2 linked regions of the Teredinibacter purpureus genome follow. The protein of the gene in region 2 binds, or shares a complex with, the protein of the main gene of each other region. Links are inferred from orthologs where the notes say so. Each region holds a gene or a part of one and is shown on either strand. Other genes may lie near its edges.

Region 1 (3,255 bases), 2.0 Mb from region 2 along the record:
TGAGACAAGCCTTACAAAACGTAGATGCGGCGACTATCGACTACATCAATTCACATGGCACCAGTACACCAGTAGGTGACCTTGCCGAATTGCGAGCAGTGCGAGAAACCTTCGGCGCCAATACTCCTGCTATTAGCTCAACAAAATCACTCACGGGCCACTCCTTAGGTGCTACTGGCGTTCAAGAAGCGATATACACTTTGCTTATGATGAAGCATAGCTTCATTGCAGGCTCATCGAATATCGAAACACTGGACCCTGAAGCTGATGGTTTGAATATTGTACCTACAGCAAAAGACGCAGATATTAATATCGCCATGTCGAATAGCTTTGGCTTTGGCGGCACCAATGCGACACTTGTTTTCCAAAAGTTTGCAGGTTGATAAAACACCACTGTTAGACCAAAAAAAGCGCCTAATAGGCGCTTTTTTTGGTCTAACCTCTACGTTATTGCCGCACAGACTGCCGCTTCTCTTCTACCAAATGCTGATCATGTAGCCACCGACGTACGAGCGATTTAAAACCGTGCCGCCAAGAAGGAAACTGAATACCAAAGTCATCGGTACAATTCCGACCGTTTAGGTTACCGTTACCTAACAACAAACGCCCTTCTTCTTTCCCCGATATTACCTGAGGCATTGTGAGCGACAAGCCTGCTTCAGCATTGATCATACGCACAGTTGCATCCACAAATTCCGCTTCGGAACTCTGATCAGAGCTACGCAAATGATACACACCCCAGTTTTCTGCGCCACAAAAAAACCTGATGAATGAGGGTGATAAGGCTGCGAATCACAAAACCTGCAGACACCAAACTAAAGCGATGGTGATCAGATACAGGGGGTAACTCGCCAACTAATAATTTAGGGATAATTCGACCGAATAAACTACAAGGAACTAGATCTAATATCCACGGTAACCGCAACACGATAGAAGAGGGGCACACCAACGCGCCTGTCTCCATCGATAAAATCCGCCGCCCCAGCTCATTGCTTGGCTGAGGCATATCCACCTCACCAACGCCCTGAGGGCAATAATTGTCACCAAAAACACGGAATGAAGATAACTGAATTAAAGGCACGCTTTTCGCTTTGCATGCCTTCGCAAGACTTCTCGCCGCGGCGATATCGCTAGCACTCACATCGACGCAAGATTCCGGAAAGTGAATAACAAGGCTAGGCGATTTTTCATCGAAATAACCTGCGACCGCCGCCTCATCCGACCAGTTCAGGCTCTCAGCAGACGGTGTAAGCAACACAAAAGGGTAATCTTCCATCACCCCCATAAACGCACTAGCGAGCGCGGTATCCGCTCGCCGAACAAGAATTCGATAACTCAAGTGAATACCCTAAAATGGGATGTCGTCATCAAAACTATCCATAGCGGGTGGCGGAGCAGCATGAGACGTTTGCTGCGGCGCTGGCGCGTGTTGCTGTTGCTGTTGCTGTTGCTGGTTTGGATTTTGCTGTTGCATCGGAGCGGGAGCCGCTTGCGGCTGATTAGGCGCTGCTGCAGGAGCACCCTGCTGAAAGCCACCGCCGTAATTTTGATTTTCGCCACCCTGACGCGCGTCGAGCATTTGCATTTCGGCGGCTACTATTTCAGTGGTGTAACGGTCTTGACCATCTTGCCCCTGCCATTTACGAGTGCGCAAGGCGCCTTCAATATACACTTTACTGCCTTTGCGAAGATACTCGCCGGCGATCTCTGCTAGACGATTAAAAAAGACTACACGGTGCCATTCTGTACGTTCTTGAGGCTGCCCAGACTGCTTATCTTTCCAAGCCTCAGAAGTGGCCACACTGATATTGGTCACGGCACCTCCGGAAGGCATATACTTAGTTTCAGGATCTTGACCTACATTTCCCACCAAAATCACTTTATTTACGCCTCTGCTGGCCACGTTAACTCTCCTATATCAAATAATGATTCAAATCTGGCTATCGATCGATTCTAGCGACTTTTCACTGCTTTGGCTCCACCTAAATTTAGCAGAACAATACCTTTACAGTATTGCCTAGCAATCAAGAATTACGCTGCAACACGCGATTAAGCTCACTCTCATCGAACACTCTTTTATCCACCTTTAAGTAAAGCAAAGCGTCTTCACTCACGAACAACACATCCTCAACACCCGGCACTGCCAAAACACACGCAGTAGCATTAAAATTTTGGGCAACACTGACGCTCACACTACTAAGATACCGCGGGCTTTTCATGGTTACAGCAAAGGCAAACCAAACCGCTACAACAACAGCCCCCAACAGATAAACTTCTGAAGGGCCATAATACTCTAACAACCAACCACCACTAACGCCTCCAGCAAATGCACCTAGAAATTGGCTGGTTGAATATATTCCCATCGCCGTACCTTTAGCGCCAGCGGGCGCTATTTTACTCACAAGAGACGGCAGGCTCGCTTCCAACAAATTGAATGCTGTAAAAAAAAGCAATAAAAGCGTTAACCAAACAACAATCGAAGCATTGACCTGAGACAACACGGCTAAACTGAACCCCAGTAAAGCGACCGCCCCCACGAACACCGTTTTAACGCGTCGCTTACGCTCGGCAAACATCACTAGAGGCAACATCAAAACAAAAGCGATACCCAACAACCCCAAATAAACGAGCCAATGAGAATCGCGCGATACCGCAAATCGCTCTTCAAGCATAAGCGGTACAACTAAAAATGCGGCCATTAGCACAAAGTGCAAAACGAAAATCCCCCAGTTCAAGCGCAACAACTGGGTATCTTTTAGGCTGGCGAGAATTAATGCTGGAATTGCGCCCGTATCACGGTGCGATGCAGATAAACGCGGCGGGCTGGGGACCACGAAAAGCAGTACTAACAGACCTATAAGCGCCAATAGGGCTGAAACGCCAAACACACCACCTAAGCCAACACTGGACGCAATACCCGGCCCCACTATCATTGCCACAGAAAAAGATAAGCCGATAGAGGCCCCAATAGCGGCCATAGCTTTCGTACGATTTTCTTCCGACGTAAGATCGGCCACCATTGCCATAATTGCACTTGCGATAGCACCACTGCCCTGTAAGGCCCTGCCTAAAATAAGCCCTTCTATTGAACTGGCAAGCGCCGCGACCAAACTACCAATGGCAAAGATAACTAAACCGAGAAAAATAACGGGCTTTCGCCCCCAGATATCGGACAGCAACCCCAAAGGAATCTGAAACAGAGCCTGAGTGAGGCCATAAACACCTAACGCTAGCCCTAAGAGCGCAGGACTGGCT
Region 2 (3,259 bases):
AAATAGCCCAAGCGTTTAAGATCAACTATTTGCCAGATTCCGCCCGAACAGGCTCCACTTAAGGACGCAAAACACTGAAAAACCGACTAAGCTACCTATAATAGTTATAAATACAGCATAATTTGTATTAGGAAACCGCTGTGGCAATCCCCGAAAAACTCTTTAAATATTGCTCGATTGACACCGCGCAACTCATTCTTTCGAGCCGCACTTTGCGCTGGAGTTCGCCCGTTGTCTATGGTGACCCTCTCGAGCTCCAACACCTCACACCCGTGAACTTTGACCGAGCATCGCTGCTGCAAGCCACGATAAAACTTGCAGCTTCAATGATTTTCGCCTCTAGTAAACCACAAGGCGATACACCACTAATAAACGCTATACGGCGCTGGCGAGAAGAGGATAGATTTGGAAACCCAGAGGAAGCCGAAGGCGTGCTAGGCGAATTGCTCGCCAAAATGGTCGATCAACGCATGTCCACCGTTCAAAATTATTTAAAACTGTGGGAAGACTATAACCGTAAAGTTCGTGTGTGCAGTTTTAGCTCTCGGCCCGACAATACTGTGGCATGGGACCATTTTGGTAATAACCATCGAGGTGTGTGTTTTCGGTTCGACTGTACCGATCAAGCACTTGCACGGCGGCCTCAACCGATACAATACGGCAATACTCGACCAGAGCTTGCCGATTTACGTGATCAAATCGATGCTATTTTAAACAACCCTCCTGTCGACGAGAAACCGAACTTCGAATCGCTCTTTACGGTAAAATCACTCTCACGTAAACTCGAACAGGAATGGCGCTGCTTTCGCCTCTCAGAGAAAAGGCAAATAAATGATGAGCCCTCCACATGGGTCGATGACTTAACCTTCGAAACAAGCGAGCTTTCTGCGGTTTGCTTCGGTATCGATACCAGTGAAGCCGATAAAAAAATGATCGTTTCGTTAATGAAAGAACACATTGGCCATACCCGATGCTATCAAACAAATCTAGCAAACGGACGATACGATTTAGAAATTCAAAAAGCGTAAGTTTTTTGTTCGCCCCATTGACGCAACGCACTGATCAACGCTTGTTTCTCTATCGATGCTCCATCCTCGCTTAAGGCTAGCGTATCAAGTACTGAGAGATATTCGCTATAGGACAAACACCCCTCTTCACCCTGCATTAGACGTTCTTGCACATGCTCATGCCACTCCAACCGCTCTTGCTCATTTAACGCCTCCGGAAAATTTCGGGCCTTATAGCGCAATAACATCTGGTTCAAGCGGGTATCGTTAAAAACGGACGGCATCTCAGCGAGCTCTTTAAGTTTAGCTTTACGAAGAACAGCGCACTGTTTTTTATCTTCTCCATTTAAAAAACCATTGTACAACTGCTGCTCCGGGTCTTTGCGCGGTGAAAATCGCTCAGCGGTATAGAGTAATTCGAGCTTCCCTGAGAGATCACTCTCACGCAATTGCCGCCAATGTCTCTCGCAAAGCGCCTTATCAATATTTAAACGCTGCGCAGCCTTTTCGTCTAACAACTTAGGTGTCACTAAGATAGGGCACCGATTAATATGCACCAACTTTAGCGGAATACGCGCTACCCCTTCGGGTAAGTCAGCCGTTGCAGTAAAAACTCGTTCGGCAATGGCGTCAGCATCCAGTGTTAACAGCGGTGTAGGGTCTATTGACAGATCATAGACAACCACCGCATTTTTATTGGTTGGATGCATCGATAAAGGTACGATAAGTGCCGCACAACCGTGTTCCGCAGAGAAGCGCGATGAAATATGCAACAGCGGCTTTTTGTTGGCCACATCCATCATGGCTGCGACTTTTTGCTTTGTCTTGTTTGCTAGCGCGTACTGGTATAAATCCGGTTGCGCACTGCGTACCAATTTTGCCATTTCTATAGTAGCTTCAACATCAGAATAGGCATCATGAGCCGATTGATGCGCTATGTTATTCGCTACAGTAAGGTTTTCTAACCGAAAACTCGGTCGGCCATCGACTATAGGCCACTCGATACCCTCTGGCCGTAGCGCATAGGCAAGCCGCACCATATCTATAATATCCCAACGGGAATTACCGTTACGCCACTCACGCTCATACGGGTCATAGAAGTTGCGGTACAAGGCATAGCGTGTAACTTCGTCGTCAAACCGAAGTGAATTATAACCAACGCCACAAGTGCCCGGCTGAGAAAATTCTCGATGAATTTTTTTAATAAACGCGTGTTCAGGCAAGCCTTCTTGCAAGGCTAACTGGGGAGTAATACCAGTAACCATACACGCTAACGGCTGTGGCCAGATATCCTCTGGCGGCTGGCAATACATCACCAGCGGGTCCCCAATAATGTTTAAATTTTCGTCAGTGCGCACGCCGGCAAACTGGCTTGGCCGGTCAATAGCTGGGTTTGTCCCCCAGGTCTCATAATCGTGCCAATAAAAGCTTTTCATCGGCTTGTCCCTTTTTCGTTCTTTTGGGTATACTCGCTGCTCACGAACACAGCTGCCATTAGTCACTTTACTAGAGCCGCACTATGAACGAACTCGAGAATCTTTTCCAGAATAACCAGCAATGGGCCGACGCGATAAAAGCCGAAGACCCCACCTTTTTCGAAAAATTATCAAAACAGCAAAAACCCGAGTATTTATGGATAGGTTGTGCCGACAGCCGTGTGCCCGCAAATGAAATTGTAGGCCTTATGCCCGGTGAATTATTTGTGCACCGTAATATAGCCAACTGCGTTGTCCATACCGACTTAAACTGTCTGAGCGTTATTTACTACGCCGTACAAGTATTAAAAGTTAAACACATTATTGTTTGCGGGCATTACAACTGTGGTGGCGTGCAGGCCGCTATGCTAAACGAACAGTTTGGGCTAGTAGACCAGTGGGTGCGAAATATACGAGACGTTTATTACCACAGCCGAAAAAAGATGGCTTGTATTGCCGACGAGAAAGAACGCCTAAATTTAATGTGCGAATTAAATGTTAAGCAACAAGTCGCCAATGTTTGTCATATTCCAGCCATACAAAATGCTTGGAGCGCACGCCAGCCACTCGCAGTACACGGCTGGATTTACGACATTAAAGATGGCTTACTTAAAAAAATTACTGACACCTTCGATAATCTTAGCCAAGTACCCGAGCAATATCGTGTAGCGGAACTCCCCAAGTAAAAAGGCCACTCTTGTGTAGCTTATGCTATACAAGAGCCTCTAGCGTCCCTTGACTCTTCGCCATACCAAGACCACGCGATATCTCCCCGCC

The links.
Region 1: the proteins of sbcB (region 2) and ssb are in contact, whole or in part, in a crystal structure (PDB 3C94), measured with the Escherichia coli proteins. The link is inferred for Teredinibacter purpureus from one-to-one orthologs.

What each region holds. Positions count from the first base shown.
Region 1 is NZ_CP060092.1:4,384,347-4,387,601, forward strand. Bases 127-3,060 are described here. They hold ssb (single-stranded DNA-binding protein), read right to left. Parts: upstream 1,904-3,060; coding sequence 1,349-1,903; downstream 127-1,348. Other genes in these bases: fabB (beta-ketoacyl-ACP synthase I), read left to right, coding at 127-383; H5647_RS22270 (hypothetical protein), read right to left, coding at 448-726; H5647_RS19520 (sugar nucleotide-binding protein), read right to left, coding at 719-1,339; H5647_RS19530 (MFS transporter), read right to left, coding at 2,025-3,060. In the rest of the region: more of fabB, read left to right, coding at 1-126; more of H5647_RS19530, read right to left, coding at 3,061-3,255. UniProt on the Escherichia coli protein: Plays an important role in DNA replication, recombination and repair. Binds to ssDNA and to an array of partner proteins to recruit them to their sites of action during DNA metabolism. Acts as a sliding platform that migrates on DNA via reptation.
Region 2 is NZ_CP060092.1:2,373,823-2,377,081, reverse strand. Bases 230-3,167 are described here. They hold sbcB (exodeoxyribonuclease I), read right to left. Parts: upstream 2,444-3,167; coding sequence 1,016-2,443; downstream 230-1,015. Other genes in these bases: can (carbonate dehydratase), read left to right, coding at 2,527-3,167; H5647_RS10270 (DUF2971 domain-containing protein), read left to right, coding at 230-1,028. Also shown: more of H5647_RS10270, read left to right, coding at 141-229; more of can, read left to right, coding at 3,168-3,168. UniProt on the Escherichia coli protein: Degrades single-stranded DNA (ssDNA) in a highly processive manner.